DNA from 2 places in the Streptomyces sp. NRRL F-5650 genome. Region 1 is predicted to be linked to the other one. Evidence: predicted binding sites of a transcription regulator. Region 1 holds the regulator's gene; the other holds the start of a gene.
The links. The regulator HrcA, encoded in region 1, represses chaperone genes, less so after heat shock. The targets are predictions, from matches to a motif close to TTNGCACTCNGNNNNNCNGAGTGCNAA.
Positions count from the first base shown of each region.

Region 2: the regulator HrcA is predicted to act here: its motif matches at 6,259-6,285, upstream of groES (co-chaperone GroES).

Region 1 is NZ_JOGV01000009.1:80,654-95,032, reverse strand. It holds gene hemW (radical SAM family heme chaperone HemW) at 1-251, shown strand, start outside; gene IG88_RS0110940 (DUF3097 domain-containing protein) at 378-1,190, opposite strand; gene IG88_RS0110935 (MBL fold metallo-hydrolase) at 1,225-1,968, opposite strand; gene hrcA (heat-inducible transcriptional repressor HrcA) at 2,126-3,142, shown strand; gene dnaJ (molecular chaperone DnaJ) at 3,143-4,282, shown strand; gene IG88_RS0110920 (nitronate monooxygenase) at 4,521-5,606, shown strand; gene IG88_RS0110915 (16S rRNA (uracil(1498)-N(3))-methyltransferase) at 5,603-6,352, shown strand; gene IG88_RS0110910 (hypothetical protein) at 6,418-6,798, opposite strand; gene IG88_RS0110905 (hypothetical protein) at 6,897-7,388, shown strand; gene IG88_RS0110900 (S41 family peptidase) at 7,473-10,676, shown strand; gene IG88_RS0110895 (histidine triad nucleotide-binding protein) at 10,910-11,263, shown strand; gene IG88_RS0110890 (ribonuclease Z) at 11,285-12,190, shown strand; gene IG88_RS0110885 (adenosine deaminase) at 12,211-13,209, shown strand; gene IG88_RS0110880 (MFS transporter) at 13,213-14,379, opposite strand, start outside.
Region 2 is NZ_JOGV01000002.1:141,966-156,344, forward strand. It holds gene IG88_RS38300 (SAV_2336 N-terminal domain-related protein) at 1-639, shown strand, start outside; gene IG88_RS0103635 (LacI family DNA-binding transcriptional regulator) at 735-1,787, shown strand; gene IG88_RS0103640 (LCP family protein) at 1,977-3,014, shown strand; gene IG88_RS0103645 (THUMP-like domain-containing protein) at 3,098-4,288, opposite strand; gene IG88_RS0103650 (polysaccharide deacetylase family protein) at 4,379-5,347, shown strand; gene IG88_RS0103655 (polysaccharide deacetylase family protein) at 5,344-6,096, shown strand; gene groES (co-chaperone GroES) at 6,432-6,740, shown strand; gene groL (chaperonin GroEL) at 6,862-8,481, shown strand; gene IG88_RS0103670 (hypothetical protein) at 8,673-9,893, opposite strand; gene IG88_RS0103675 (SDR family NAD(P)-dependent oxidoreductase) at 10,027-10,800, opposite strand; gene IG88_RS0103680 (MOSC domain-containing protein) at 10,855-11,523, opposite strand; gene IG88_RS0103685 (LysR family transcriptional regulator) at 11,620-12,534, shown strand; gene IG88_RS0103690 (WhiB family transcriptional regulator) at 12,585-12,920, opposite strand; gene IG88_RS0103695 (response regulator transcription factor) at 13,302-13,913, shown strand.

The DNA of each region.
Region 1 (14,379 bases):
CGGGGAAGTCACCGGGCGCCGGGCGCGAGGTCCTGTCGGACGAGGACCGGCGCGTGGAGCGCATCCTGCTGGAGCTGCGGCTGCGGGAGGGCGTGCCGCTGGCGCTGCTGCGGGAGGCGGGGCTGGCGGCGGCTCGGCGGGCGCTGGCGGAGGGGCTGCTGGAGGAGGGGCCGTACGAGGCGGGGAGCGCGGTGCTGACGCTGCGCGGGCGACTGCTGGCGGACGCGGTGGTACGGGACCTGGTGGACTGACGGGTCATCCCCGCTTCCGCGGGGAGCAGGAACTGCTCGGCCGTGTGGACGAACTGATCGACGGACCACCTCCGCAACGGCGGAGAGCAGGCCACCAGGCCCCGTCTGGCAACGACCGGACGACGTTCAGGACACGGTTACGTGATCAATGAGCCGTTCCACACTGCCCAGCAGCTCCGGCTCCAGGTCCTTGTACGAGCCCACCCGTGCCAGGATCGCCTGCCACACCGCGCCCGTGTTCTCCGACGGCCACCCCAGCGCCCGGCACACCCCCGTCTTCCAGTCCTGGCCGCGCGGCACCCTGGGCCACCCCTCGATCCCCACCGAGGACGGCTTCACCGCCTCCCAAATGTCGATGTACGGGTGGCCCACCACCAGCGCGTGTTCGCTCGTCACCGCCTCCGCGATGCGCCACTCCTTCGAACCCGGCACCAGGTGGTCGACGAGGACGCCCAGCCGCGCGTCCGGGCCCGGGGCGAAGTCGGCGACGATCGACGGGAGGTCGTCCACGCCGCCCAGGTACTCCACGACGACGCCCTCGATGCGCAGGTCGTCGCCCCACACCTTCTCGACCAGTTCGGCGTCGTGCCGCCCCTCGACGTAGATGCGCCCGGCGCGCGCCACCCGCGCCCGTGCGCCGGGGACGGCGACCGAACCGGACGCGGTGCGGGCGGGGACGGAGCGCGCCGGAGCGGAGGAGGACGGGCGGACCAGCGTGACCACCCGCCCCTCCAGCAGGAACCCGCGCGGTTCCAGCGGGAAGACGCGGTGCTTGCCGAAGCGGTCCTCCAGGGTCACCGTGCCCGCCTCGCAGCGGATCACCGCGCCGCAGAACCCGGTGCCGGGCTCCTCGACCACCAGGCCGGGGTCGGCCGGCACCTCGGGGACGGGCTGCGGTTTCTTCCACGGAGGGGTCAGGTCGGCGGAGTACTGGCGCATTCTGCCGACGATACGAGGAAGGCCCGCGCGATGATCAGCGCGACACGCCGAACCGGGCGGCCAGCGCGTCCCGTTGGGCCCGCACGAACGCCGCGTCCACCACCGCTCCGTGACCGGGGACGTACAGCGCGTCCTCGCCGCCCAGCTCCAGCAGCCGGTCCAGGGCTGCGGGCCAGCGGGACGGTACGGCGTCGGGGCCCGCCTGCGGCTCGCCGGACTCCTCGACCAGGTCGCCGCAGAAGACGACCGCCGGGTCGCCCGGCACCAGCACCGCCAGGTCGTGCCCGGTGTGGCCCGGGCCCACGTCGGCCAGCAGGACGTGACGGCCGCCGCCCAGGCCGAGTGTCCGCTCGCCGTGGACCTCGTGCCGGACGGGGACGAGCGCGTCGGCGGCCTCCCGCGCCGCCCGCGCGTCCAGCCCCTCGGCCGCCGCGTCCGCGCGCAGCGCCTCCCGCCCCTGTCCGCCCGGCGCGAACAGCGCGGCCGTACCCGCGGCGCCGTGAGCGCCGTACACCCGCGCGCCCTCGAACGCCGCCGCGCCGAAGACGTGGTCGAAATGCGGGTGGGTCAGCGCGAGATGCGTCACACGGCGGCCGGCGAGCCGTCGCGCCGCTCCGTGCAACCGGGCGCCCTCCGCCAGGCTCGACCCCGCGTCCACCATCAGCGCCGCGTCCGTGCCGCGCACCAGCCCCGCCGTGCAGTCCCAGCCCGGCAGCCGGCACCGTCCCACCCCGTCCGCCAGCCGCTCCCAGCCCAGCTCTTCCCAAGTCACCCTCACGGCGACGACGCTAACGGCTCGGCCCCGGCCTTGCCGGGGGCGTACCCCACAGCCGTACACTGGGCCGGGGAAGTCTGGCACTCGCGAGCCGTGAGTGCCAGGGCAGACAGGGCAGACAGGCCGAAACGGGCGGACGACAGCGGGAGGTGCGTGCCGCATGCTCAGTGAACGCAGGCTCCAGGTGCTGCGCGCCATCGTCCAGGACTACGTCGGCACCGAGGAGCCGGTCGGTTCCAAGGCCCTCACCGAGCGGCACAACCTCGGCGTCTCCCCGGCCACCGTGCGCAACGACATGGCGGCCCTGGAGGACGAGGGGTTCATCGCCCAGCCGCACACCAGCGCCGGGCGCATCCCGACCGACAAGGGCTACCGGCTCTTCGTCGACAAGCTGGCCGGCGTCAAGCCGATGACCGCGCCCGAGCGGCGCGCCATCCAGAACTTCCTGGAGGGCGCCGTCGACCTCGACGACGTCGTGGCCCGCACGGTGCGGCTGCTCGCGCAGCTCACCCGGCAGGTCGCCGTCGTGCAGTACCCGTCGCTGACCCGTTCGACCGTGCGGCACGTGGAACTGCTCTCGCTCGCGCCCGCGCGCCTGATGCTCGTGCTGATCACGGACACCGGCCGGGTCGAGCAGCGGATGATCGACTGCCCGGCGCCGTTCGGCGAGGCCTCGCTGGCCGATCTGCGGGCGCGGCTCAACAGCCGGGTCGCGGGACGCCGTTTCACGGATGTGCCGTCCCTGGTGGAAGATCTGGCGGAGCCCTTCGAGGCCGAGGATCGCGGTACGGTCTCCACCGTGCTCTCCACTCTCCTGGAGACGCTGGTCGAGGAGAACGAGGAGCGGCTGATGATCGGCGGCACCGCCAATCTGACCCGCTTCGGGCACGACTTCCCCCTGGTGATCCGGCCGGTGCTGGAGGCGCTCGAGGAGCAGGTCGTGCTCCTCAAGCTGCTCGGCGAGGCGAAGGATCCGGGCGTGACCGTACGGATCGGTCACGAGAACGCCCACGAAGGACTCAACTCAACGTCCGTCGTGTCGGTCGGCTACGGTTCGGGCGGCGAGGCGGTTGCCAAGCTCGGCGTGGTCGGACCGACCCGCATGGACTACCCGGGAACGATGGGAGCGGTACGCGCAGTGGCACGGTACGTCGGACAGATCCTGGCGGAGTCGTAGGTGGCCACGGACTACTACGCCGTACTCGGCGTGCGCCGCGACGCTTCCCAGGACGAGATCAAGAAGGCGTTCCGGAGGCTCGCCCGCGAGCTGCACCCGGACGTCAACCCCGATCCGAAGACCCAGGAGCGGTTCAAGGAGATCAACGCCGCCTACGAGGTGCTGTCGGACCCGCAGAAGAAGCAGGTCTACGACCTCGGCGGCGACCCGCTCTCGCAGGCCGGGGGCGGCGGTGGCGCCGGCGGCTTCGGCGCGGGCGGCTTCGGGAACTTCTCGGACATCATGGACGCGTTCTTCGGTACGGCGTCGCAGCGCGGGCCGCGCTCGCGCACCCGGCGCGGCCAGGACGCGATGATCCGCATCGAGGTCGAGCTGGACGAGGCGGCCTTCGGCACGACCAAGGACATCCAGGTCGACACCGCGGTCGTCTGCAACACCTGCAACGGCGAGGGCGCGGCGCCCGGCACGTCGGCCCAGACGTGCGACATGTGCCGTGGCCGCGGTGAGGTCTCGCAGGTCACCCGGTCGTTCCTGGGCCAGGTCATGACCTCCCGCCCGTGCCCCCAGTGCCAGGGCTTCGGCACCGTGGTGCCCACCCCGTGCCCCGAGTGCGCGGGCGACGGCCGGGTCCGTTCCCGGCGCACCCTCACCGTGAAGATCCCGGCCGGTGTGGACAACGGCACGCGGATCCAGCTCGCGGGCGAGGGCGAGGTCGGCCCCGGCGGCGGCCCCGCCGGCGACCTGTACGTCGAGATCCACGAGCTGTCCCACTCCACCTTCCAGCGCCGCGGCGACGACCTGCACTGCACGGTCACCATCCCGATGACGGCGGCGGCCCTGGGCACGAAGGTGCCGCTGGAGACCCTCGACGGCATGGAGGAGGTCGACATCCGCCCGGGCACCCAGTCCGGCCAGTCGATCCCGCTGCACGGTCGGGGCGTCACCCACCTGCGCGGCGGCGGCCGGGGCGACCTCATCGTCCACGTCGAGGTCACCACCCCGGGCAAGCTCGACCCCGAACAGGAACGCCTCCTGCGCGAACTGGCCAAGCTGCGCGGCGAAGAACGCCCGCAGGGGCAGTTCCAGCCTGGACAGCAGGGGCTGTTCTCGCGTCTGAAGGACGCGTTCAACGGGCGCTGACGCCGGGCTCGGTGGGCGTCGGTTTGTCGCGCGGGTGCGGGTGGTGGCCGGAGTCTGCCGGGGGTCCGGGGGTTGTCCCCGGGCAGGCACAGTCAGCCTGGACAGCAGGGGCTGTTCTCGCGGTTGAAGGACGCGTTCAACGGGCGCTGACGCTCCGGGTTCCGATGCGGATGCTTCTGGCGTATGCCAACGGAAGCCCGGATTCGGACTTGTGCGGAGGACGTGACACCATGCCGTCATGTCCTCCGCACTGACCGATCTCTTCCCCTACCCGATCGTGCAGGCGCCCATGGCGGGCGGCGTCTCCGTGCCGGGTCTGGCGGCCGCGGTGTCCGAAGCGGGCGGTCTCGGCTTCCTGGCCGCGGGGTACAAGACCGCGGACGGGATGTACCAGGAGATCAAGCATCTGCGGGGACTGACGAGCCGCCCCTTCGGCGTCAACCTCTTCCTCCCGCAGCCGGAGACGGCCGACCCCGCCGCCGTGGAGGTCTACGCCCACCAGTTGGCCGGTGAGGCCGCCTGGTACGAGACGGAGCTGGGCGACCCCGACGGAGGCCGGGACGACGGCTACGAGACCAAGCTCGCCGTACTGCTGGACAACCCCGTGCCGGTGGTGTCCTTCCACTTCGGCGTCCCGAGCCGCGAGGTCGTCGACTCCCTGCACCGCGTCGGCACCTTCGCCCTGGTCAGCGCCACCACCGCGGACGAGGCCCGGGCCGTCGAGCAGTCCGGCGCCGACGCGGTGATCGCGCAGGGCGCCGAGGCCGGCGGCCACCAGGGAACCCACCGGGACAACCCGGAGACGGGCGGCGCGGGCACCGGGCTGCTGTCACTGGTCGCCCAGGTCCGGGAGGCGGTGAGCCTGCCGATCGTCGCCGCCGGCGGCATCATGCGCGGCGCCCAGATCGCCGCGGTCCTCGCGGCCGGCGCGAGCGCGGCCCAGCTCGGCACCGCCTTCCTCGCCACCCCCGAGTCCGGCGCGCACGACCTGCACAAACAGGCGCTGACCAACCCCCTGTTCGTCCGCACCGAACTCACCCGCGCCTTCTCCGGCCGCCCCGCCCGCGCCCTGGTCAACCGGTTCCTGCGCGAGCACGGCCCCTACGCCCCCGCCGCCTACCCCGACGTGCACCACCTCACCTCGCCGGTGCGCAAGGCGGCGGCGAAGGCGGGCGACGCGCAGGGCATGGCGCTGTGGGCGGGGCAGGGCCACCGCATGGCCCGGGACCTGCCCGCCGGGGAGCTGGTGGAGGTGCTGGTCGCCGAACTCGCCGCCGCCGGAAGCGCGTTGACTCACTACACGACGGGAGACGGCACCCGATGACGGCACCGGTGTTCGTGGTCGACTCCCTGCGGCCCCAGGACCTGCCCGCGGGGGAGTACGTCCTGGACGGCCCCGAGGGACGCCACGCCGTCTCCGTGAAGCGGCTGCGGGCGGGCGAGGACGTCGTCCTCACCGACGGGCGCGGTCACTGGGCGGAGGGCGTGGTGAAGGCCGCCGAGGGCAAGGACCGCCTGGTCGTCGGCGTGCCAGGCGGCGTGCGCGAGGAGCCCGCCGAGCAGCCCCGCATCACCGTCGTGCAGGCCCTGCCCAAGGGCGACCGCGGTGAGCTGGCCGTCGAGACGATGACCGAGGTCGGCGTCGACGCGATCGTGCCCTGGGCGGCGTCCCGGTGCATCACCCAGTGGAAGGGCGAGCGCGGCCTGAAGGCGCTCGGCAAGTGGCGGGCGACGGCCCGCGAGGCGGGCAAGCAGTCCCGCCGGGTCCGCTTCCCCGATGTCGCGGACGCGGCGACGAGCAAGCAGGTTGCCTCACTTCTGGCCGACGCCGACTTCGCCGCCGTACTCCACGAGAGCGGCGACGCGCCCCTGTCCGCCGCGGAACTCCCCGCCACCGGCGACATCGTGCTGGTCGTCGGCCCCGAAGGGGGCGTGTCCCCGGAGGAGTTGGCGCTCTTCGCCGAGGCCGGAGCCCGGCCCCACCGCCTGGGCCGCAGCGTCCTGCGCACCTCCACCGCGGGCACCGCCGCGACCGCCGTCCTGCTGTCCCGCACCGGCCGCTGGTCCTGACGGCGCCGGACCGGACGGCGCCGGACCGGACGGCGCCGGACCGCGCGGGTCGCGGCGGGCTCCGGTCAGCCGTCGGTGGTGGCGGCGACGACGGCGGGGAACAGCTCCCAGCCGTCCAGCTCCACCGGCCGGCCCCCGGGCCCGGGCAACAGGCCGCGCCGCCCGGCCTCCTCGACCAGCGCCCGTACGGTGCCGGGTTCGCGCAGGTTGAGCAGGTTGCCGCGGTCGTCGCCCACGCAGCCCTCGTACCACAGGCCGCCCTCCGTGGTCCACCGGCCCGAGCCGGGCGCGCCCGCGCGGAAGACGAACCGCACCCGGACACCGTCCCGGTACAGCGTCAGCGCGTCCCGCCAGACGCCGTCGCGCCCCCGTTTGCGCCGGTGGCTCCACAGCCAGGCGGGCCCTTCGCCGACGACGAGCCCGCGCTGTCTGCGGTCGTTGCCCATGGCACCCACGGTAGTGAGAGTGGCCGTATGCGCCCTACCGCCGGTCCCGGAGCGGTGGGACGCTGCCCTTCATGTGGGCAATGAGGCGGATTTGGCGCATGGCTCCGGTGGTCGTCGGCGCGGCCGTCGCCGTCGGCGGGGTCGTCGCGTGCGAGCCGGGCGGACTCGGCTCCGCGTCGGTGGCCTACACGACCGACCAGACCGTGACCCGTGAACTGCAGCGGCAGAAGGCGGAGGTGCGCTGGCTCACCTGCACCGCCTCCTACGGCGACCGGGGCAGCACGGCCTCGGCGGGCGAGGACGCGGTCGCCTCCGTCCACTGCGAGGGCAGGACGGACGACGGCAAGGACATCACCGTCGACGGCAAGGTCACCAAGGTCGTCAACGGCGCCTGCGTGCGCGGGAACCTGAGCGCGAAGGTGGACGGCAAGGAGTGGTTCCGGGTCAAGGGACTGGGCAACTGCGACGCCGCCCCGAGCGCCCCGCCCGCGAACCGGCCCTCCCAGGACCGGCCCGGCCCCACCGTGACCGTCACCCGGACCATCTGGTGCCCGAGCGACCCGCACTGCGGGCCCGTCGAGGGCAAGTGACCGGGACGGGTCCCCGGCCGGAGCGGGTCCGTGGCCGGGAAGTGATCCAAACCTCTGTCGGCGGGCCGCGCCCCTGCATAGGGTATGGGGGTGACTCAGCCCGCAGCGCCTGCCTACCTCCGCTTTCCGCACCCGCACGGCGAGTTGGTCGCCTTCACCGCCGAGGACGACGTGTGGCTCGCCCCGCTCGACGGCGGCCGCGCCTGGCGGGTCAGCGCCGACAACGTACCGGTGAACCATCCGCGCATCTCGCCCGACGGCACCGCGGTCGCCTGGACCTCCACCCGCGACGGGGCCCCCGAGGTGCACGTCGCCCCCGTCGACGGCGGCCCCGCCCGGCGCCTCACCCACTGGGGCAGCATCAGGACGCAGGTCCGCGGCTGGACCGCCGACGGCCGCGTCCTGGCCCTGAGCACCTACGGCCAGGCCAGCCTGCGCCGTAGCTGGGCCCGCGCCGTCCCGCTGGACGGCGGACCGGCGACCACCCTGCCGTACGGGCCCGTCGGCGACGTCGCGCGGGGGCCGCACACCGTGCTGCTGTCCGCGCCGATGGGCCGCGAGGCCGCCTGGTGGAAGCGCTACCGGGGCGGCACGGCGGGCAAGCTGTGGATCGACCGCGAGGACGACGGCGAGTTCGTTCGCCTGCACGCCGGCCTCGACGGCAACATCGAGTACCCCTTCTGGGTCGGCGAGCGGATCGCCTTCCTCTCCGACCACGAGGGCACCGGCGCCCTCTACTCCTCCCTCGCCGACGGCTCCGACCTGCGCCGGCACACCCCCCTCGACGGCTTCTACGCCCGGCACGCCGCCACCGACGGCACCCGCGTCGTCTACTCCTCCGCCGGTGAACTGTGGACGCTGGACGACCTCGACGGTGCCGAACCGCGCCGGCTGGACATCCGGCTCGGCGGCGCCCGCGTCGACCTCCAGCCCTACCCGGTCAACGCCGCCCACTGGTTCGGCTCCGCGTCCCCCGACCACACCGCGCGCGGCAGCGCCGTCGCCGTGCGCGGCGGCGTGCACTGGGTCACCCACCGCTCCGGACCCGCCCGCGCGCTCGCCGTCACGCCCGGCGTGCGCAACCGGCTGCCGCGCACCTTCCGCGCCGAGGGCGAGGAGTGGGTGGTGTGGGTGACCGACGCCGAGGGCGACGACGCCCTGGAGTTCGCGCCCGCCACCGGACTCGCCCCCGGCGCCACCGCGCGGCGCCTGGCCGCCGGGCAGCTCGGCCGGGTGCTGCACCTCGCCGTGGCCCCCGACGGCAGCCGAGTCGCCGTCGCCTCGCACGACGGGCGGGTCCTGCTCGTCGAGCGCGAGAGCGGCGAGGTCCGCGAGGTCGACCGCAGCGAGGACGGCGACGCCTCCGGTCTCGTCTTCTCGCCCGACTCCGCCTGGCTCGCCTGGTCCCACCCCGGCCCCGAGCCGCTGCGGCAGCTCAAGCTCGCCAACACCACCGACCTGTCGGTGAGCGAGGCGACCCCGCTGCGCTTCAAGGACTACTCCCCGGCCTTCACCCTGGACGGCAAGCACCTCGCCTTCCTCTCCACCCGCTCCTTCGACCCGGTCTACGACGAGCACGTCTTCGACCTCGCCTTCGTCGAGGGCGCCCGGCCGTACCTGATCACCCTCGCCGCGACCACGCCCTCGCCCTTCGGCCCGCAGCGCCACGGCCGCGCCTTCGAGACCCCGGACCGTGAGGAGACCCCCGACAGCGAGGGCACCCCCACCACCCGGATCGACATCGAGGGCCTCGCCGACCGCATCGTGCCCTTCCCGGTGGAGGCCGCCCGCTACTCCCGGCTGCGCGCCGCCAAGGACGGTGTCCTGTGGCTGCGCCACCCGCTCACCGGCGTCCTCGGCGCCTCCCGCGCCAACCCCGAGGACCCCGACCCCAACACCGAGCTGGAGCGGTACGACCTCGTCCAGCAGCGTGTCGAGCACCTGGGCGGCGACGCCGACCACTTCGAGGTCAGCGGCGACGGCAAGCGGGTGCTGCTGTGGACCGACGGCCGGCTCAAGGTCGTCCCCAGCGACCGGCGGCCCTCCGGCGACGAGGACAGCGACACCAACATCGCCGTCGACCTGGGCCGGGTCCGGCAGACCGTCGAACCGGCCGCGGAATGGCGGCAGATGTTCGACGAGACCGGCCGCATCATGCGCGACCACTTCTGGCGGGCCGACATGAACGGCGTCGACTGGGACGGCGTCCTCGACCGCTACCGGCCCGTCCTCGACCGCGTCGCCACCCACGACGACCTGGTCGACCTGCTGTGGGAGGTGCACGGCGAACTCGGCACCTCGCACGCCTACGTCACCCCGCGCGGCGGCCACGGCTCCGGCGCCCGGCAGGGACTGCTCGGTGCCGACCTCTCCCGCCACGAGGACGGCGCCTGGCGCATCGACCGGGTGCTGCCCTCCGAGACCTCCGACCCCGACGCCCGCTCCCCGCTCGCCGCACCCGGGGTCGCCGTGCGCGCCGGGGACGCGATCGTCGCGGTCGCGGGCCAGGCCGTGGACCCGGTCACCGGGCCCGGCCCGCTGCTCGTCGGCACCGCGGGCAAGCCGGTCGAGCTGACCGTCTCGCCGTCCGGCGGGGGAGAGGTGCGGCACGCGGTCGTCGTCCCGCTCGCCGACGAGGAGCCGCTGCGCTACCACGCGTGGGTCGCCGACCGCCGGGCCTACGTCCACGAGAAGTCCGGCGGGCGGCTCGGCTACCTCCACGTGCCCGACATGCAGGCGCCCGGCTGGGCCCAGATCCACCGCGACCTGCGCGTCGAGGTGGCCCGGGAGGGCCTGGTCGTCGACGTCCGCGAGAACCGGGGCGGCCACACCTCCCAGCTCGTGGTGGAGAAGCTGGCCCGGCGCATCGTCGGCTGGGACCTGCCGCGCGGGATGCGGCCGACGAGCTACCCGCAGGACGCGCCCCGGGGGCCGGTCGTCGCGGTGGCCAACGAGTTCTCCGGCTCGGACGGGGACATCGTCAACGCGGCGATCAAGGCGCTGGGCATCGGTCCGGTCGTCGGTGTCCGCACCTGGGGCGGGGTCATCGGCATCGACAGCCGCTACCGGCTGGTGGACGGCACGCTGATCACACAGCCGAAGTACGCGTTCTGGCTGGAGGGGTACGGCTGGGGCGTGGAGAACCACGGCGTCGATCCCGACGTCGAGGTCCCCCAACGCCCGCAGGACCACGCGGCGGGCCGCGATCCTCAACTGGACGAGGCGGTCGCGCTCGCGCTGGCGGCGCTGGAGGAGTCCCCGGCGAAGACGCCGCCGAGCCTGCCCTAGCCCGTGGCGGATGTGGCCGAGGCCGCGGGGCAGTCGTGCCTCCCCCCAGGACGGCATGGGCGCCGCGCACCGTGGTCGTCGCCGGGGGGCGCTCGCCGGCGCGTGCCGGGTGCCGCTGCGCCCACCCGTGCCGCCCCAGCGGCACGACTGCCCGCAGCTACGGGGACTGTCCGCAGCTACGGCGGTGGCGGATACGATGCCCATCCAGAAGATCACTGCGTGAGGAGGGCCAAGTGGCCGGCGAACCCCAGGACGACTGTCTGTTCTGCAAGATCGTCGCGGGGCAGATTCCCGCGACGATCGTCCGCGAGACCGACACCACCGTCGCGTTCCGGGACATCAACCCCCAGGCCCCCACCCACGTCCTCGTGATCCCCAAGGCCCACCACAAGGACGCCGCCGCCCTCGCCGCCGAGGCCCCGCAGCTCGCCGCGGACGTCCTGCGCGAGACGCAGGTCGTCGCCGACGCCGAGCAACTGGACAGCTACCGCACCGTCTTCAACACCGGCGGCGGCGCCGGACAGACCGTCTGGCACGCGCACGCCCACGTGCTCGGCGGACGCGGCCTCCAGTGGCCCCCCGGATAGCCCGGACCAGGACCAGGCACCGTGTCCGCACGTGAACTCGTCGTCCTCGGCACCGCCAGCCAGGTCCCGACCCGGCACCGCAACCACAACGGCTACCTGCTGCGCTGGGACGGCGAGGGCATCCTCTTCGACCCCGGCGAGGGCACCCAGCGCCAGATGCTGCGGGCCGGGGTCGCCGCCCACGACCTGAACCGGATCTGCGTCACGCACTTCCACGGCGACCACAGCCTCGGCCTCGCCGGCGTGATCCAGCGCATCAACCTCGACCGGGTCCCGCACGAGATCACCGCCCACTACCCGCGCTCCGGTCAGCGGTTCTTCGAGCGGCTGCGGTACGCCACCGCCTACCGCGAGACCGTCGCCCTCACCGAGGCCCCGGTCGACACCGACGGACCCCTCGCCCGCACCCCCGCCTACACCCTGGACGCCCGCAGGCTCTCCCACCCCGTCGAGTCGTACGGCTACCGGCTCACCGAGCCCGACGGCCGCCGCATGCTGCCCGAGCGCCTCGCCGCGCACGGCATCAAGGGCCCCGACGTCGGCCGCATCCAGCGCGAGGGCTCGCTCAACGGCGTCCGGCTCGACGAGGTCAGCGAGGCCCGCCGCGGCCAGCGGTTCGCGTTCGTCATGGACACCCGGCTGTGCGCGGGGGTGCACGCCCTCGCCGAGGGCTGCGACCTGCTCGTCATCGAGTCCACCTTCCTCGACGAGGACGAGACGCTCGCCGCCGACCACGGCCACCTCACCGCCGGGCAGGCGGCGCGCGCGGCCCGGGACGCGGGCGTACGGCACCTGGTGCTCACGCACTTCAGCCAGCGCTACCCGGACCCCGGGGAGTTCGAGCGGCAGGCGCGCGCGGCCGGATACGCGGGGGAGCTGACCGTGGCCCGCGACCTCACCCGCGTCCCGGTTCCGAAACGCCGGTGAAACGGTCGTACGATGCTCTGATGCCCCTGCCCAAAGCTGAACTGCACCTCCACATCGAAGGCACCCTCGAACCCGAGCTGGCCTTCGCGCTGGCCGCCCGCAACGGTGTCGCGCTCCCGTACGCGGACGAGGACGCCCTGCGCGAGGCGTACCGCTTCGAGGACCTCCAGTCCTTCCTCAACCTGTACTACGAGCTGATGGCCGTCCTGCGCACCGAGCGGGACTTCGAGGACCTCGCCAACGCCTACCTGGCCCGCGCCGCCGCGCAGGGCGTGCGGCACGCCGAGATCTTCTTCGACCCGCAGGCCCACCTCGCCCGGGGCGTGGAGATGGGCACGGTCGTGGAGGGGCTGTGGCGGGCGCTCGGCAGCAGCCGCGAGAACCACGGCGTCTCCACGCGGCTGATCCTCTGCTTCCTGCGCGACGAGTCCGCCGAGTCGGCGATGGCGACGCTGGACGCCGCCAAGCCGTACCTGGACCGCATCACCGGCGTCGGCCTGGACTCCGCCGAGGTCGGCCACCCGCCGGTGAAGTTCCGCGAGGTGTACGAGGCCGCCGCCGCCCTCGGGCTGCGCCGGGTCGCCCACGCGGGCGAGGAGGGGCCGCCCGCGTACGTCGTCGAGGCCCTCGACGTCCTCGGCGTCGAGCGCATCGACCACGGGCTGCGGTCGGTGGAGGACCCGGCGCTGGTCGAGCGGCTGGTGCGCGACCGCGTCCCGCTCACCCTGTGCCCGCTGTCCAACGTGCGGCTGCGCACGGTCGACACCCTCGCCGGCCACCCGCTGCCCGCGATGCTCGACGCGGGCCTCATGTGCACCGTCAACTCCGACGACCCCGCCTACTTCGGCGGCTACGCGGGCGACAACTTCGACGCCGTTCGGTCCGCCCTCGGCCTCACCGAGGAGCGCCTGCGGGAGCTGGCCCGCAACTCCTTCCTCGCCTCCTTCCTGGAGGACGACGAGGAACTGCGGGCGCGCTGCCTCGCGGAGGTCGAGGCGTACGAGTTCCCGGCGGCGTAGGACTCAGCCCGTACCGGACCCCGGTGTGGCCGCCGCCTGCCGGGGTCCCGCCGTGTCGTAGGCCCCCCGCTCGGCCACGGCCGGGGCCTCCACGTCGATCTCCACGACCGGCTGCTCCACCGCGCCGACCTCCGGCACCGCACCGCTCGGCGTGCCCGTGGCCGCGGCGACCAGCGCCGCCGGGGTGCCGCCGCGGCGGCGGATCGCGCCGGGCAGCAGCGGGCGCCCGCCGGTGTGCAGGGCGACGGCGGTCATCGGCGCGGCGAGCAGCAGCAGCCCGGCGCCCAGCACCAGGCCCATGACCGGATAGCCGGCCTGCGCCGAGAGCACACTGCCGGTCAGCGGGCCGGCCGCCGAGCCCAGCGAGCACGCCGAGCCCACGAGCACCGCCCACCGGCCGCGCGCGTCGAGCGAGGCGGCGAGGCCGATCAGGTACGACAGGACGACCGGGTAGAAGGTGTTCCAGGCGATCTCGCCGGTCGCGAAGGCCGCCGGGGTGGTCGCGGACGCGCTCAGGGCGATGCAGACCCCGATGAGCACCGTGCCCGCGCCGACGGGCACCGCCCGTCCCAGCCGAGGCCCGAGCGCACCGGCCGCCAGCACGCCCACCAGGCCCGCGCCCAGCGCGACGGCGAAGACGGCACCGAGGGCGGCGTCGCCCAGCCCGGCCTGCGTCAGGCCGATCCGGCCGCTGACGCCCCACAGGGAGTTCTGCGCCAGGGACCAGCACAGCACCGCGACGGCGAGGACCAGTCCCGAACGGCGGTGGGGGAGCGGGGCTGCGCCGGTGTCGCCGGTGCCGTGCGCGGCCGGGGCGTCGGCCGTACCGTCCGGCAGCCGTCCGGCCGGCGCCCACACCGCCAGCGCGGTCAGGGCGATGGCGGCCAGCGGCAGACCGTGGGCCCGGCCGAGATGCGGCACCGTCAGATACACCGCACCGGCCAGCGCGGACACGCTCAGCAGGCCCACCGTGGAGGCGCGGTGGGGATCGCGTTCGGCGGCGATCAGGGAGGCGGCGACGGTCATGGCCGTCCCCGAGCCGAATCCGCCGACGACCGCGCCGGCGACGACGGCCGGGACGGCGGTGGTGAGCGCGGCGGTGCCGTAGCCGAGGAAGGCCAGCGCGAGCCCGAGGCGGGCCAGCGTCCGGGGGCCGAGGCTCCGCACCCG
Region 2 (14,379 bases), on a different contig from region 1:
GGCGAGCCGGTCCTGGCCCTCGACGGGTCACCCTCCGAGGGTTCGCTGGACGCCTTCCTCACCCGCCGCAACCCGGCCGTCGTACGGGACCTGGCGGCACTGCCCGCCGACGTCCCCTACGAGGAGATCCGCGCCCGCACCACCCGGCTGCCCTCCGGCCTGGAGGTGGTCGCCCACCGCAGCGGGCACTTCAGCCCCAACCCGGCGCACCAGCAGGAGTACGTGCGCGTCCTGGCGCAGACGGCGCACTACTACCCCTTCGTCCTCACCGACTGGGCCCCGCTGCGGCTCGACGGGTCGGCCGCCGCCGTCCTCGACCACACCGACCGGCTGATCCTGTGCTGCGGCCCCGCCGACTGGTTCCTGGACGCGGCCGTGCGCGTCCTCACCCTCGTCCGGGGCGCCGGCCGGGAGCACCTCGCGCGCACCGCCCTCGTCGTGGTCACCGACACCGGAGGGCCCTCCGTACGGGAGCTGCCGGAGAACTTCGCCCCACGGCTGCGCGTCGAGCCCGAACAGGTGGTGCGCGTGCCCTTCGACGGGGCCCTGCAGTCCCCGGGCTGGGAGCTGCGCAGGCTGCGCCCGGCCACCACGGAGGCGTTCCTGAACCTCGCCGACCTGGCGGCGCGCGACGCCTGAAACATCGAATGTTTCGAATTCATCACCTAATGTTTTGACGACCCTGGGTGGCCGACGTCTTCGTCACGGGAGCGCGTGGGGTTACGATCGCCGCCATGACATCCCCGCAGCCTGCTGAGTCTCCGACGCGAAAGCGGTCCGCGCAGACCGCGACCCTCGCCGAGATCGCGCGTGAGGCCGGTGTGTCGGCGCCGACTGTTTCGAAGGTGCTCAACGGCCGCGCCGACGTCGCCCCGTCGACCAGGGCCCGCGTCGAGGAACTGCTGCGCGTGCACGGCTACCGGCGCAGGCGGGCCGAGTCGACCCGCTCGCCCCTGATCGACCTGGTCTTCCACGAGCTGGAGAGCGCCTGGGCGATGGAGGTCATCCGGGGCGTGGAGAACGTGGCCCGGGACACCGGGCTCAGCGTCGTGCTCTCCGAGAGCGCGGGCCGCCTCACACCCGGCCGGACCTGGGCCGACCAGGTCGCCGCCCGCCGTCCGCACGGCGTGATCCTCGTCCTGTCCGGCCTCGACGAGTCCCAGCGGGCCCTGCTCACCAGCCGCTCCATCCCCTTCGTGGTGATGGACCCGGCCGGCGACCCGGGCGCCGACGTGCCGTCCATCGGCGCCACCAACTGGCAGGGCGGTCTCGCCGCCACCCGCCACCTGGTCGACCTCGGCCACACCCGCATCGGCGCGATCAGCGGCCCCACCCGCATGATGTGCAGCCGCGCCCGCGTCGACGGCTACCGCGCCGCCCTGGAGACCGCCGGGCTGCCCGTCGACCCCGGCCTGATCGTCACCGGCGACTTCCACCACGAGGCCGGCTACCGGCAGGGCCTGGAACTGCTGCGCCGCCCGGACCGGCCGACCGCCGTCTTCGCCGGCAACGACCTCCAGGCGCTGGGCCTGTACGAGGCGGCGCGCGAGCTGGGGCTGCGCATTCCGCAGGACCTGAGCGTGGTCGGGTTCGACGACCTGCCGGTGGCCCGCTGGGTGGGGCCGCCGCTGACGACCGTACGGCAGCCGCTGATGGAGATGGCCGAGGCGGCGGCCCGGCTGGTCCTGAACCTCGGGCGGGACGACGGCTCACCGGCGGCGACCCGGGTGGAGCTGGCCACCAGCCTGGAGGTGCGCAGCAGCACGGCACCGCCCCGGGAGGGCTGAACCGCCACGGGCGGAACCGCCACGGGCTGAAGCGCCACGGACTGAAGTGCCACGGGCGGAACCGGCCCCTTGTCTGAGAATTTCCGCAGAAGCCCGGCTCACCTGTTCCAGTTTCAATAATCCGGACTTATGTTCCTTCCGGCGGGGCATCCGAGTGAGGACGCGGACGGGACGGGCGGGGGCTGACGCATGGCGGTGCGGGGCGGGCGGGACGGCCGGGACGGCCGCCGCAAGGGGCTCAGGGCGGCAGTCCTCGCCCTGACCGCCGCGCTGCTGCTCGCCGCGGGGGCGGCGGGCTGGGCCTACTGGCACCTCGACGGCAACATCAGGAGCGTCGACATCAACGGCGCGCTCGGCGACGACCGCCCCGCCCGCCCCGTGACCGTCCCCTCCGCCTCGCCCTCCGCGTCCCCGGTGCCCACCGGCGCCCTGAACCTCCTCGTCCTCGGCTCCGACTCGCGCGGCGGCGAGGCCAACCGGGAGCTCGGCGGCGGCGACAGCGGGGGCGCCCGCTCGGACACGGCGATGGTCGTCCACCTGGACGCGGGCCGCACCGCCGCCACCGTCGTCAGCATCCCGCGCGACACGCTCGTCGAGCGGCCCTCCTGCCCGCTGCCGTCCGGCGGTACGACCAGGGCGGCGAGCGGCGCGATGTTCAACACCGCCTACGAACTGGGCGGCCCGGTCTGCGCCGTCAAGACCGTCGAGTCGCTCACCGGCGTCCGCATGGACCACTACGTCGAGGTCGACTTCTCCGGCTTCGCCGACCTGGTCGACGCGCTCGGCGGGGTCACCGTCACCACGGACGTGGACATCGACGACGACAAGAGCCACCTGCACCTGGACGCCGGCACCCACCACCTCGACGGCACCCAGGCCCTCGGCCTGGCCCGCACCCGGTACGGACTGGCCGGCGGGAGCGACCTCGCCCGGATAGAGCTCCAGCACAAGCTGGTCAAGGCGCTGCTGGAGCAGGTCTCCGCCACCGACCTGCTCACCGACCCCGCCCGCCTCTACCAGGTCGCCGACGCCCTGACCGGCAGCCTCACCACCGACACCGGCCTGGACTCACTGGGCGAGCTGATGAACCTGGGCCGCAGCCTCGGCAACCTGGACGCCGACGACGTGCGCACCCTGACGATGCCGGTCCTGCCCGCGCCCTCCGACCCCAACCGCGTGGTGCCCGACGAGCCGGACGCCGGTGAACTGTGGAAATCGCTGCGCTGAGGCCCCGGGCGCGCAGGCGGCGCCGCCTGTGACGGCCGAGGGACCGGCCCCCGCCCCGGCCCTCGTGGACGCCCTCGGGCCCGTCAGCGCGCCGGATGCCCGATCAGCATCGTCGGCGCCCCCGCGACCCGGGTCAGGAACACCGTCGCGGCGTTCGGCCCCTGCGGCTTGACCTTCCGGCGCAGTTCCTCCGGCTCGACCGCCGAGCCGCGCTTCTTCACGGTCAGCGTGCCGACCTCGCGCTCGCGCAGCAGCGCCTTGAGCTTCTTGACGTTGAACGGCATCCGGTCGGTGATCTCGTAGGCGGTGGCGTACGGCGTGCGGTGCGGTTCGTCGGCGGTGACGTAGGCGATGGTCGGGTCGATCAGCCCGCCGTCCAGCTCCGCGGCCACCTCGGCGACCAGGTGGGCGCGGATGACGGCGCCGTCCGGCTCGTACAGGTACCTCCCGACCGGCCGGACCCCGGGGTCCGGGAGCATGGTCTCGGGGGTCGCGTAGACACCCGCCCCGGCGGGCAGCAGCGTCGCCCGCCGCGACCCCGGCGTCACGTCCGGGCCGAACCACAGCACGGCCTCCTTGACGTCCCCGCCGTCCGAGACCCACTCGGCCGTCGCCTCCGGGGGGATCGCCTCGTGCGGGATGCCGGGCGCGATCTTCAGCAGGCCGAGCGGTGCCCCGAGCGCCGCGGACACGGCCCAGGACAGGGGCGGCGAGTACGCCTCGGGGTCGAAGATCCGGCCGCGCCGGGAGGAGCGCCGGGCGGGGTCGACGAACACGGCGTCGTACCCGGCCGTGTCCACCTCCGTCACATCGGCCTCGCGCACCTCGATCAGGTCGGCGAGACCGAGCGCGCCGGCGTTGGCGCGGGCCGCCTCGCAGGCCGGCGGGTCCCGGTCGACGGCGAGGACCCGGATCCCGGCGCGGGCGAAGGCGATCGCGTCGCCGCCGATCCCGCAGCACAGGTCGGCCACGGACCGCACCCCGAGCGCCTGGAGACACTCGGCCCGGTACGTCGCCACACTCGTCCGCGTCGACTGCTCCACCCCGTTCGGCGTGAAGAACATCCGCCCGGCGTCCTCCGCCCCGAACTTCGCCACCGCCCGCTGCCGCAGCCGGGCCTGCCCGAGCGCCGCCGAGACCAGCCCGGCCGGGTGCGTGCGCCGCAGCCGGGTGGCGACCGCCAACTCCTGTGCGGGGTCGGTGTCCCGCACCTCGTCGAGCAGCGCGCGGCCTTCGGGGGTGAGCAGGGTGCGGAGGGAATCGAGGTCGTTCACCGGGACATTGTGGGCCAGTCGGTGGATGGTGCGCCTCCGGCGCGGTGTCGGTCCGGGTTCGACGGCCGGGGACTGCGAGGATCCGGCACCATGCGAGAAGTCGTACAAAATGACAAAAATGGGATGTCGCGTCGCGTGTCCCGGGCATCTCGTCCCGCGCCCCGCGGCGTGCTCCGCCGCCGCGCGGCCGCCGCCACCGCCGTCCTCGCCGTCGCCGCCCTGGCCGGCGGCTGCGCGCAGGACGACACCTCCGACGTGCGGGGCGCCGCCGGCCAGCAGGCCCCGAAGGCGCCCCCGGCCCGCGAGGTCGACGGCGCCGCCAAGGCGCGCGAGGCCCGGGCCGCCCTGGTCGCCGCCGCCAAGCGCTGGGACCTCAAGAAGGTCCCGCTGACGGCGCCCGCGCCCCCCGGGAAGAAGCCGGAGATCAAGGCCCGCGAGGGCTTCGAGGTCGACGGCCAGGAGGAGGACGCCCTCCCGCCGGTCTTCACCACGGTCCCGACCAAGGAGAAGATCGTCTTCCTCACCATCGACGACGGCGCCGAGAAGGACCCGGCGTTCCTGAGGATGATGAGCGAGCTGAAGATCCCGTACACCGTCTTCCTCACCGACGACGAGATCGGCGACGACTACGGCTACTTCAAGAAGATGCAGGCCCGGGGCATCACCCTCAACAACCACACCCTCAGCCACCCCTACCTGCCCGGACTCTCCTACGAGGAGCAGAAGCACGAGATCTGCGGCATGCAGGACGTGATGGAGAAGCACTACGGCAAGCGTCCCGCCCTCTTCCGCCCGCCCTACGGCAACTACAACCGCGACACCCTGGTCGCCGCCAAGTCCTGCGGCATCAAGTACGCCCCGATCTGGAGCGAGGAGGTGTACGTCGACCACTGGGAGTACCGCGAGTGGGACCAGGACCTGCACCCCGGCGACATCGTCCTCACCCACTTCCGGGGCAGGAACGACTGGGACGGCACCATGACCGACATGGTCCGCCGCTTCCTGGACCGCATCACCGCCGACGGGTACGCCGTGGCCCGCCTGGAGGACTACCTGTGAGGCGAGGGCGGTCCCGCCCGGCCGGCGCCGTCCTGGCCGCCCTCCTGCTCCCGCTCCTCCCGCTCACCGCCTGCGGCCCGCCCGCCGGACCCGCGGCGGCGGCCGGGGACCCCGCCCCCGGCGGCGACCGGGCCGGTGACCGGGCCGACGGACCGGGCCGGCCCCTGCCGCCCGTCGTCGACCACGTCCGCACCACCGACCGGGTCGTCTTCCTCACCTACGACGACGGGGCCGAGCGCGACCCCGCCCTCGCCGGCCTGATCCGCCAACGGCGGCTCCCCGTCACCCTGTTCCTCACCGACACCGTCGCCGGACCGGCCTACGGCGACCTCGCCCGGCTGCGCTCCGTCGGCGCGGGCCTGCAGAACCACACCCTGGACCACCGCTCCCTGCGCGGCCTGCCCCACGCCGGCCAGCGCGCCGAGATCTGCGGCCAGCAGACCAAGCTCAGGTCCCGCTTCGGCGTCCGCGCCCACCTCTTCCGCCCGCCGCACGGCACGTACGACACCACGACCCTGCGTGCCGCCGCCGACTGCGGCATCACGGCCCTGATCCTGTGGCGCGCCACCCTCGACGCCGACGGCGGCCTCACCTACACCCGCGGCGAGCCCCGCCTGCACCCCGGCGACATCATCGCCGTGGACCCGGACCACCCGACGGCCACGGACATGACGGCCCGTACGGAGCACCTGCTGGCCGCGATCGAGGAGCAGGGGCTGAGAGTGGGCAACCTGGAGGACTACGTCTGACGCCGGACGGCATCATCCACCCCGTCCGGTGTTCGCGGACAAGGCCCGTCCAGGGCCGAAGCGGGGGCCCGGGGGCGGCAGCGCCCGGCGACGCCCACACCCGCGCAGGGTGCCTCCACGAACCGGCGTGCACACGAAAACCCCGCCGACGCGCCGTCGGCATTGGCACTCCGCTTGACCGAGTGCTAACCGCGGTCATAGTCTCGGCTCTGGCACTCCCCACCGGAGAGTGCCAACAAAGCGACGGGCAGGTCCGGCACCCGCGACGACGGATCGACCTGGTCGCCACCTCAGACAGTTAACCCCGTGAGATCTCCGAAGGGGGAGGTCGGATCGTGACGACCGCCAGCTCCAAGGTTGCCATCAAGCCGCTCGAGGACCGCATCGTGGTCCAGCCGCTCGACGCCGAGCAGACCACGGCTTCGGGCCTGGTCATTCCGGACACCGCCAAGGAGAAGCCCCAGGAGGGCGTCGTCCTGGCCGTGGGCCCGGGCCGCTTCGAGGACGGCAACCGTCTTCCGCTCGACGTCAGCGTCGGCGACGTCGTGCTCTACAGCAAGTACGGCGGCACCGAGGTGAAGTACAACGGCGAGGAGTACCTCGTCCTCTCGGCCCGCGACGTGCTCGCGATCGTCGAGAAGTAGTTCACCCGAAGCACCTTGCTTTCCTGCTGCGCCCCTGGCTCCCGCGACCATAAAAAAGCCGGGCGTCGGGGGCGCAGTTGCCGTTCAACCCCAAGATTTCCGGAAGAGGGCTCACGCTCCCATGGCGAAGATCCTGAAGTTCGACGAGGACGCCCGTCGCGCCCTCGAGCGCGGCGTCAACAAGCTTGCCGACACGGTGAAGGTGACGATCGGTCCCAAGGGCCGCAACGTCGTCATCGACAAGAAGTTCGGCGCCCCCACCATCACCAACGACGGCGTCACCATCGCCCGCGAGGTCGAGGTCGAGGACCCGTACGAGAACCTCGGCGCCCAGCTCGTGAAGGAGGTGGCGACCAAGACCAACGACATCGCGGGTGACGGCACCACCACCGCCACCGTGCTCGCCCAGGCGCTGGTGCGCGAGGGCCTCAAGAACGTCGCCGCGGGTGCCTCCCCGGCGCTGCTGAAGAAGGGCATCGACGCGGCCGTCGCCGCCGTGTCCGAGGACCTCCTCGCCACCGCCCGCCCGATCGACGAGAAGTCCGACATCGCCGCCGTGGCCGCGCTGTCCGCCCAGGACCAGCAGGTCGGCGAGCTGATCGCCGAGGCGATGGACAAGGTCGGCAAGGACGGCGTCATCACCGTCGAGGAGTCCAACACCTTCGGTCTCGAGCTGGACTTCACCGAGGGCATGGCCTTCGACAAGGGCTACCTGTCGCCGTACTTCGTGACGGACCAGGAGCGCATGGAGGCCGTCCTCGACGACCCGTACATCCTGATCAACCAGGGCAAGATCTCCTCCATCGCGGACCTGCTGCCGCTGCTGGAGAAGGTCATCCAGGCCAACGCCTCCAAGCCGCTGCTGATCATCGCCGAGGACCTGGAGGGCGAGGCGCTCTCCACCCTCGTCGTCAACAAGATCCGCGGCACCTTCAACGCGGTGGCCGTCAAGGCCCCCGGCTTCGGCGACCGCCGCAAGGCGATGCTGCAGGACATGGCCGTCCTCACCGGCGCCACGGTCATCTCCGAGGAGGTCGGCCTCAAGCTCGACCAGGTCGGCCTGGACGTGCTCGGCACCGCCCGCCGCGTCACCGTCACCAAGGACGACACCACGATCGTCGACGGTGCCGGCAAGCGCGACGAGGTCGAGGGCCGCATCAACCAGATCAAGGCCGAGATCGAGGCCACGGACTCCGACTGGGACCGCGAGAAGCTCCAGGAGCGCCTCGCGAAGCTGGCCGGCGGCGTGTGCGTGATCAAGGTCGGCGCCGCCACCGAGGTGGAGCTGAAGGAGCGCAAGCACCGTCTGGAGGACGCCATCTCCGCGACCCGCGCCGCGGTCGAGGAGGGCATCGTCTCCGGTGGTGGCTCCGCGCTGGTCCACGCCGTCAAGGTCCTCGAGGACAACCTCGGCAAGACCGGCGACGAGGCCACCGGTGTCGCGGTCGTCCGCCGCGCCGCCGTCGAGCCGCTGCGCTGGATCGCCGAGAACGCCGGCCTGGAGGGCTACGTCATCACCTCCAAGGTCGCCGAGCTCGACAAGGGCCAGGGCTTCAACGCCGCCACCGGCGAGTACGGCGACCTGGTCAAGGCCGGCGTCATCGACCCGGTGAAGGTCACCCGCTCCGCCCTGGAGAACGCCGCGTCGATCGCCTCCCTGCTGCTGACGACCGAGACCCTGGTCGTCGAGAAGAAGGAAGAGGAAGAGCCGGCCGCCGCGGGCCACGGCCACGCCCACTGAGCGCTGCGCTGAGCTGAGCTGAGCGAACGGTGCCCGGTCCCCTGCGAGGGGCCGGGCACCGTTTCTTCGTACCGGGCGCGGGTCCGCCCCGCGGGGCGGCCGGCCGGCCGGGTGCGGTGCCGTGACGGCCGGTCGTGCGGTTCCCCACGCCACTTGGGGTGTCGGACCCGACGCACCTCAGGACGGGGCCGTCACAGCAGGCCGCTGAGAGGCAGTACGCGCTCGGCGAGCCGCCCCCGCAGCCGTCCCCCGCAGACGTCGGCGTCCTCCGCGAGCCAGCCGGCGGCGACCAGCAGCCCGGTGTGCTCGGCGACCTCCTCGGGCCGCAGGCCGCAGAAGGAGGCCACGGCGTCCAGCCTGAGCCCGTCACCGTCCTCGCCGGCGTCTGCCAGACACCCGTCGGGACGGCTGTGGGCTGCGGTGTACACGGCCAGGAGCCGCGTGGCGGCGCCCGCCTTCTTCTTCCGCAGCTTCCGGTCGCCCACCACCTTCTGCGCCCACCCCGACAGCCTCGCCCGGGTCACCTTGCCGAAGTGGAACGGGCGGGACGCGGTGGGCAGCAACCGGGTCACCGTGACCTGGGTGGGCTCCTCGGGACGGGACATCAGCGCGTCGTCGGCGGTGACGTCCTCCGGCAGCCGCAGCCAGCCGGTGCCGGCCAGTTCCCGAAGCACCCGCTCGGCGTCCGCCCCGAGCCAGCCGACGAGGTCCTGCCCGGTGACGTTCCCGGTACCGGCGCGGGCGGCGCGCAGGGTGAGCATCAGCACCGCGAGCCGCGCCTCGGCCCCGGGGAGCGGGGAGTCGGCCCGCACATGCTCCAGCACCCGGCGCGCATGGGCTCCCTGACCCCGGGTCAGCAGCCGCTCGACCACCGTCTCCCCGTCCACGGGGACGCCGCGGCGGTTGAGGTCCATCTCGCGGGTGGTCCGCGCGGCCGTGGCGGCCCGGTCCGCCTCCTCGCGCAGGGACGGGTCCCCGGTGACGTCGGCCCACCGGGCGAAGGCACGCGCCTTGCGGTCGTGCAGTTCGGCGAGGAGCGCAAGATCCGGCTCGGGCCGCCGCTGATACGCGCGGAACGCGTCCCCCAGCTCGGTCAGCTCCACGCGCAACTCCTCGGGCCGGAGATCCTCCGGCACGACCCGCTGCGCGACCTTCGCCCAACGCCCCGACTTCCGGGACCGGGCGGGGACACCACCGGGCCGGGGCCGCTGGGTGGTCCGGGCGGGCGGGACGGGGGCGGCACCGGACCGAGGAGACTCCGGGACCGCCGCCGGCACCCCGCCGGGGGCGTCCGAGAACAGCGCCGTCCCCGCGCCGCCCGCGGCCCCCGCGCCCCTTGTCACCCGCTCCGTACGCCCCCCGCCGGTGCCGTCGATGAACAGCCCGCCCCGGTCACCAGTGCCCGCACTCACGCGATGCCGCCCTCTCCCCAGCCGAAGCTGCGACCTCCCGCCCGCTGCGGGCGCAGCCACCCGACGCTATGCCGCCGGGCCACGCCACCAGGAAGGGATACGACTGGACCACACGTTCGGGTGACGAGCGCCCCTACCGCGGCCCGTACTTCCGCCCCGTCCGCGACGTGATCCCGCCCAGCAGCCCGCGCGGCACCAGCTTCGCCGCGCCCATCAGGGTCTTGTAGCGGGGGTCCGGGATCGACAGGGTCTTGCCGCGGGAGAGGTCGGCGAGGGCCGCCGCGACGACCTTGTCCGCGTCGAGCCACATCCAGTCCGGGATGTTGTCCGTGCCCATGCCGGCCCGCTCGTGGAACTCCGTGCGGACGAAGCCGGGGGCCAGGGCCATCAGGCGTACGCCGCTGTCGGCCAGGTCCTTCGCCACGCCCTGGGTGAACTGCACGACCCACGCCTTGGAGGCGCCGTAGGTGCCGCGCGGGACGAAGGCGGCGACCGAGGCCACGTTGACGACGCCGCCGCGGCCCCGTTCCCGCATCGCCGCCACCGCGGCCGAGGTCAGCCGGAGCACCGCCTCGCAGTGCACCTTGAGCATGGTCAGCTCGTCGGCCAGGGGAACGTCGAGGAAACGGCCCTTGTTGCCGAAGCCGGCGTTGTTGATCAGCAGGTCGACGGGGTTCCTGCGGTCTCCCAGCCGGGCGGCGACCGCGTCGACGCCGGCGTCCGTCGACAGGTCCGCCGTCAGCACCTCCGCCTCGATGCCGTGCCGGTCGTGCAGTTCGGTGGCCTGTTCCCGCAGCCGCTTGGTGTCGCGGGCCACGAGCACCAGGTCGTGTCCGTCGGCCGCCAGGCGGCGCGCGAACGCGGCACCGAGGCCCGCCGTCGATCCCGTAATCAATGCCGTTGTCATGGCGCAAGGTTAGGGCGCGGGACCACGGGGGCGGACCGAGCACGTCCGCTTCGCTCAGGCGCCGTACTGCGCCACGTACTTCCGCGCCGCCGCCAGCGCCTCCGGGTGCAGCGCGTCGCCCGCCGCGAGCAGGCGGGGGAGCAGCTCCCGCTGGGTCGTCACCGCGCGGAACTGCACGGCCACCGTCACCTCGTGCGCGGGCCGGTGCACGATCCGCACCGGGTCGCCCGCCCGGATCTCGCCGGGTTCGAGGACACGGAAGTAGGCACCCGGCCGTCCCTTCTCCGTGAAGCGCTTCACCCAGCGCCGCTCACCCAGGTGGCCCTGGAAGGTGCGGCAGGGGATGCGTCCGGACGTCACCTCCAGGAGCAGCTCCGGGCCGATCCGCCAGCGCTCGCCGATGAGGGCGCCGGCCAGGTCCAGGCCCGTGGTGGTGAGGTTCTCGCCGAAGGAGCCGTCCGGCAGTTCCCGGCCCAGTTCGCGCTCCCAGGCGTCCAGGTCCTCGCGTGCCATCGCGTACACCGCCTGGTCGTCGCCGCCGTGGTGCCGCGTGTCGCAGACGCTGTCGCCGGCCAGGCCGCTCGCGCCGAAACCCTTCGCCCCGGGCGCCGCCACCGGCACGGGGCCGTCGGCGGGCCGCTTGTCGATGCCGGTGACGCCCTCGGGCTGGTCCGTGTAGGGCACGGCCTTCGGGCGTCCCAGATTGACGGAGAGGAGCCTCATGGCGGGAAGGTGCATGCGAGCACGGTAGGTCATGCGCGGTCAAAGCGTCGACGCGTTATTCGGCGTGCGGTCAAAGGGTCGCTTATCCTCGGGGGTGTGATCGAGGCTCGTCATCTCCGCGTGCTGCGCGCCGTGGCATCGACCGGTTCCTTCTCCGCCGCGGGGCGCGAGCTGGGCTGCACGCAGCCCGCCGTGAGCCAGCAGATGAAGGCGCTGGAGGCGTCCGTCGGCACCCCCCTGCTCGTCCGCACCGGGCGCGAGATGCGGCTGACCCAGGCCGGCGAGGCGCTGGTGCGGCACGCCGCGGGGATCATCGCCGGGCTCACGGCGGCCGAGGAGGAGGTCGCCGCGATCGCCGGGCTGCGCGCCGGGCGGGTGCGGCTGGTCTCCTTCCCCAGCGGCAGTTCCACCCTCGTGCCCACCGCCCTGGCCGCGCTGCGCGCCGCCCACCCCGGCACCCGGGTCTCCCTGGAGGAGGCCGAGCCGCCGAAATCCGTCGAGCTGCTGCGCGAGGGCGACTGCGACGTGGCGCTCGCCTTCCGCTACGAGGGCGCGGCCGGCGCGGAGGAGTGGGCCGACCTCGTCGTACGGCCGCTGCTGACCGACCGGCTGGTGGCGCTGGTCCCCGAGGGGCACCGGCTGGCCCGTACCGAGGGCGCCGTCGCCATCGGGGAACTGGCCCGGGAGTCCTGGATCGCGGGCTGCCCGCGCTGCCGCGGCCAGTTGGTGGAGGTGTGCGAGGGGGCGGGTTTCACCCCCCGCATCGACTTCGCCACCGACGACTACCCGGCGGTGGTCGGCCTGGTCGGCGCCGGGCTCGGCGTGGCCGTGCTGCCCCAGCTCGCCGTCGAGTCCGTACGGCCCCGGGGTGCCCGGACGGTCACGCTGGAGCCGGCCGTGCGGCGGGAGATCGTGGCGCTCACCCTGCCCGACCTGGCCCAGGTGCCGGCCGTGACGGCGACCCTGGACGAGCTGGCCCGGGCGGGCGCGCGCCAGCCGGCGGCGCGCTGACCGCGTCCGCAGTCCCACGGTCTCCGGAGTCCGGCGGGAGAAACGTTCCTTCAGTGAGGTGAGGCCGCCTCCCCGCCGGCCGGCGCCGAGGCCGCCGCCACCAGGCGGTTGCGGGCCCGTCCCATGAGCTCCTCGCGCTCGTCCTCGGTCAGGCCGCCCCAGACGCCGTACGGCTCGCGCACCGCCAGCGCGTGCGCCGCGCACTCGGCGCGGACCGGGCACCTCATGCAGACCTCCTTGGCCGAGTTCTCGCGAGCGCTCCGTGCCGCACCGCGTTCGCCTTCCGGATGGAAGAAGAGCGAGCTGTCCACCCCGCGGCACGCGGCCAGGAGCTGCCAGTCCCACAGGTCCGCGTTCGGTCCGGGAAGGCGGGAGAAATCTGCCATTGCGTGACCCCTTGTAGCCGTTCTGGGTGGATACGGTGTCCACGACCGTACAACTACGATCTAAGGAGATGAAAATATGACTCATTGCGAATCTAGCCGCAGACACCAGCCAAGTGGAAGAAAAGCGGCTAAATGGGGCACTGCTTGTGATGAAACGGCGCGGGTCCGACGCGCATGTGTGCTGCGTGGCCGCCCCCTCACGTAGAGTGCCGAAGACGACACACAGCCCCGTAACTCTTTCGAGTGACCATCGTTGAGAGTGCGGAGGCGGTTGAAGGAACAAGTGCTCGGGCGGGCGTCCGGGACGGTCGACCGCACAGGTGACGATTTCGTACCAGCCTGGAGGCTCAACGTGACGCGCAAGAGCTGCGGAGGACGGCCATGACTTCCGTCCTCGTCTGCGACGACTCCCCGCTTGCCCGAGAGGCGCTCCGCCGCGCGGTCGCGACCGTGCCCGGCGTCGAGCGCGTGACGACGGCCGCCAACGGCGAGGAAGTCCTCCGCCGCTGGGGAGCCGACCGCTCGGACCTGATTCTGATGGACGTGCGCATGCCCGGTCTGGGCGGCGTCGAGACCGTCCGGCGGCTGCTGTCCGCCGACCCCGGTGCGCGCATCATCATGCTCACCGTCGCCGAGGACCTGGACGGCGTGGCCCTCGCCGTCGCCGCCGGTGCCCGCGGCTACCTGCACAAGGACGCCTCGCGCGCCGAGTTGCGCGCCACCGTGACCCAGGCCCTCGCCGACCCGACCTGGCGGCTCGCCCCGCGCCGGCTGCGCTCGGCCGAGATGGGCGCCGCGCCCACGCTCACCGCGCGTGAGATCCAGGTCCTGGAGGGCATGAGCCACGGCCGTTCCAACGCGGAGATCGGCCGCGAGCTGTTCCTCTCCGAGGACACGGTCAAGACCCACGCCCGCCGGCTCTTCAAGAAGCTCGGCGCCTCGGACCGGGCCCACGCGGTGGCGCTCGGCTTCCGGTGGGGCCTGGTCCGCTAGGGGGTGCCGTTTGGATCAGGCCGGCTCCGGGCGGCCGTGGTGCCGTGCGGGCCGAACCGGGCGGGGGCGGTGGGCGTACCTCCCGCGCGGGCGGAGGCCGAGCGCGCAGGAGCGTGCAGCCGCGGGGCTCAGGAGGGCGGCGGGGCGGAGCCCCGACAGCCGACCACGACGCCGCAGATGCGTGGGCCGGACCCCGCGACGCCGGCATGATCCAAACGACACCCTCTGGGGACATCTCCGTGCGATGGAGTCCGAGAGGGTCCGTCGGGGACGCGCGGGTCCCCGCTTATCGCGAGGTGAGCGGGGGTGACAAGGCGACCCGCCGGACGCCCGCTGCTCGTTTCGCCGCGGATGACGCATCCTTGAGGTGTGGAGTTCCTCGGGGACGAGTCGGTCGAGCGGAAGGGGAGGGCGCAGGGGATGAGTTCCGGCGCACCTGCTCATAACGCTTCGGTGCACAACAACG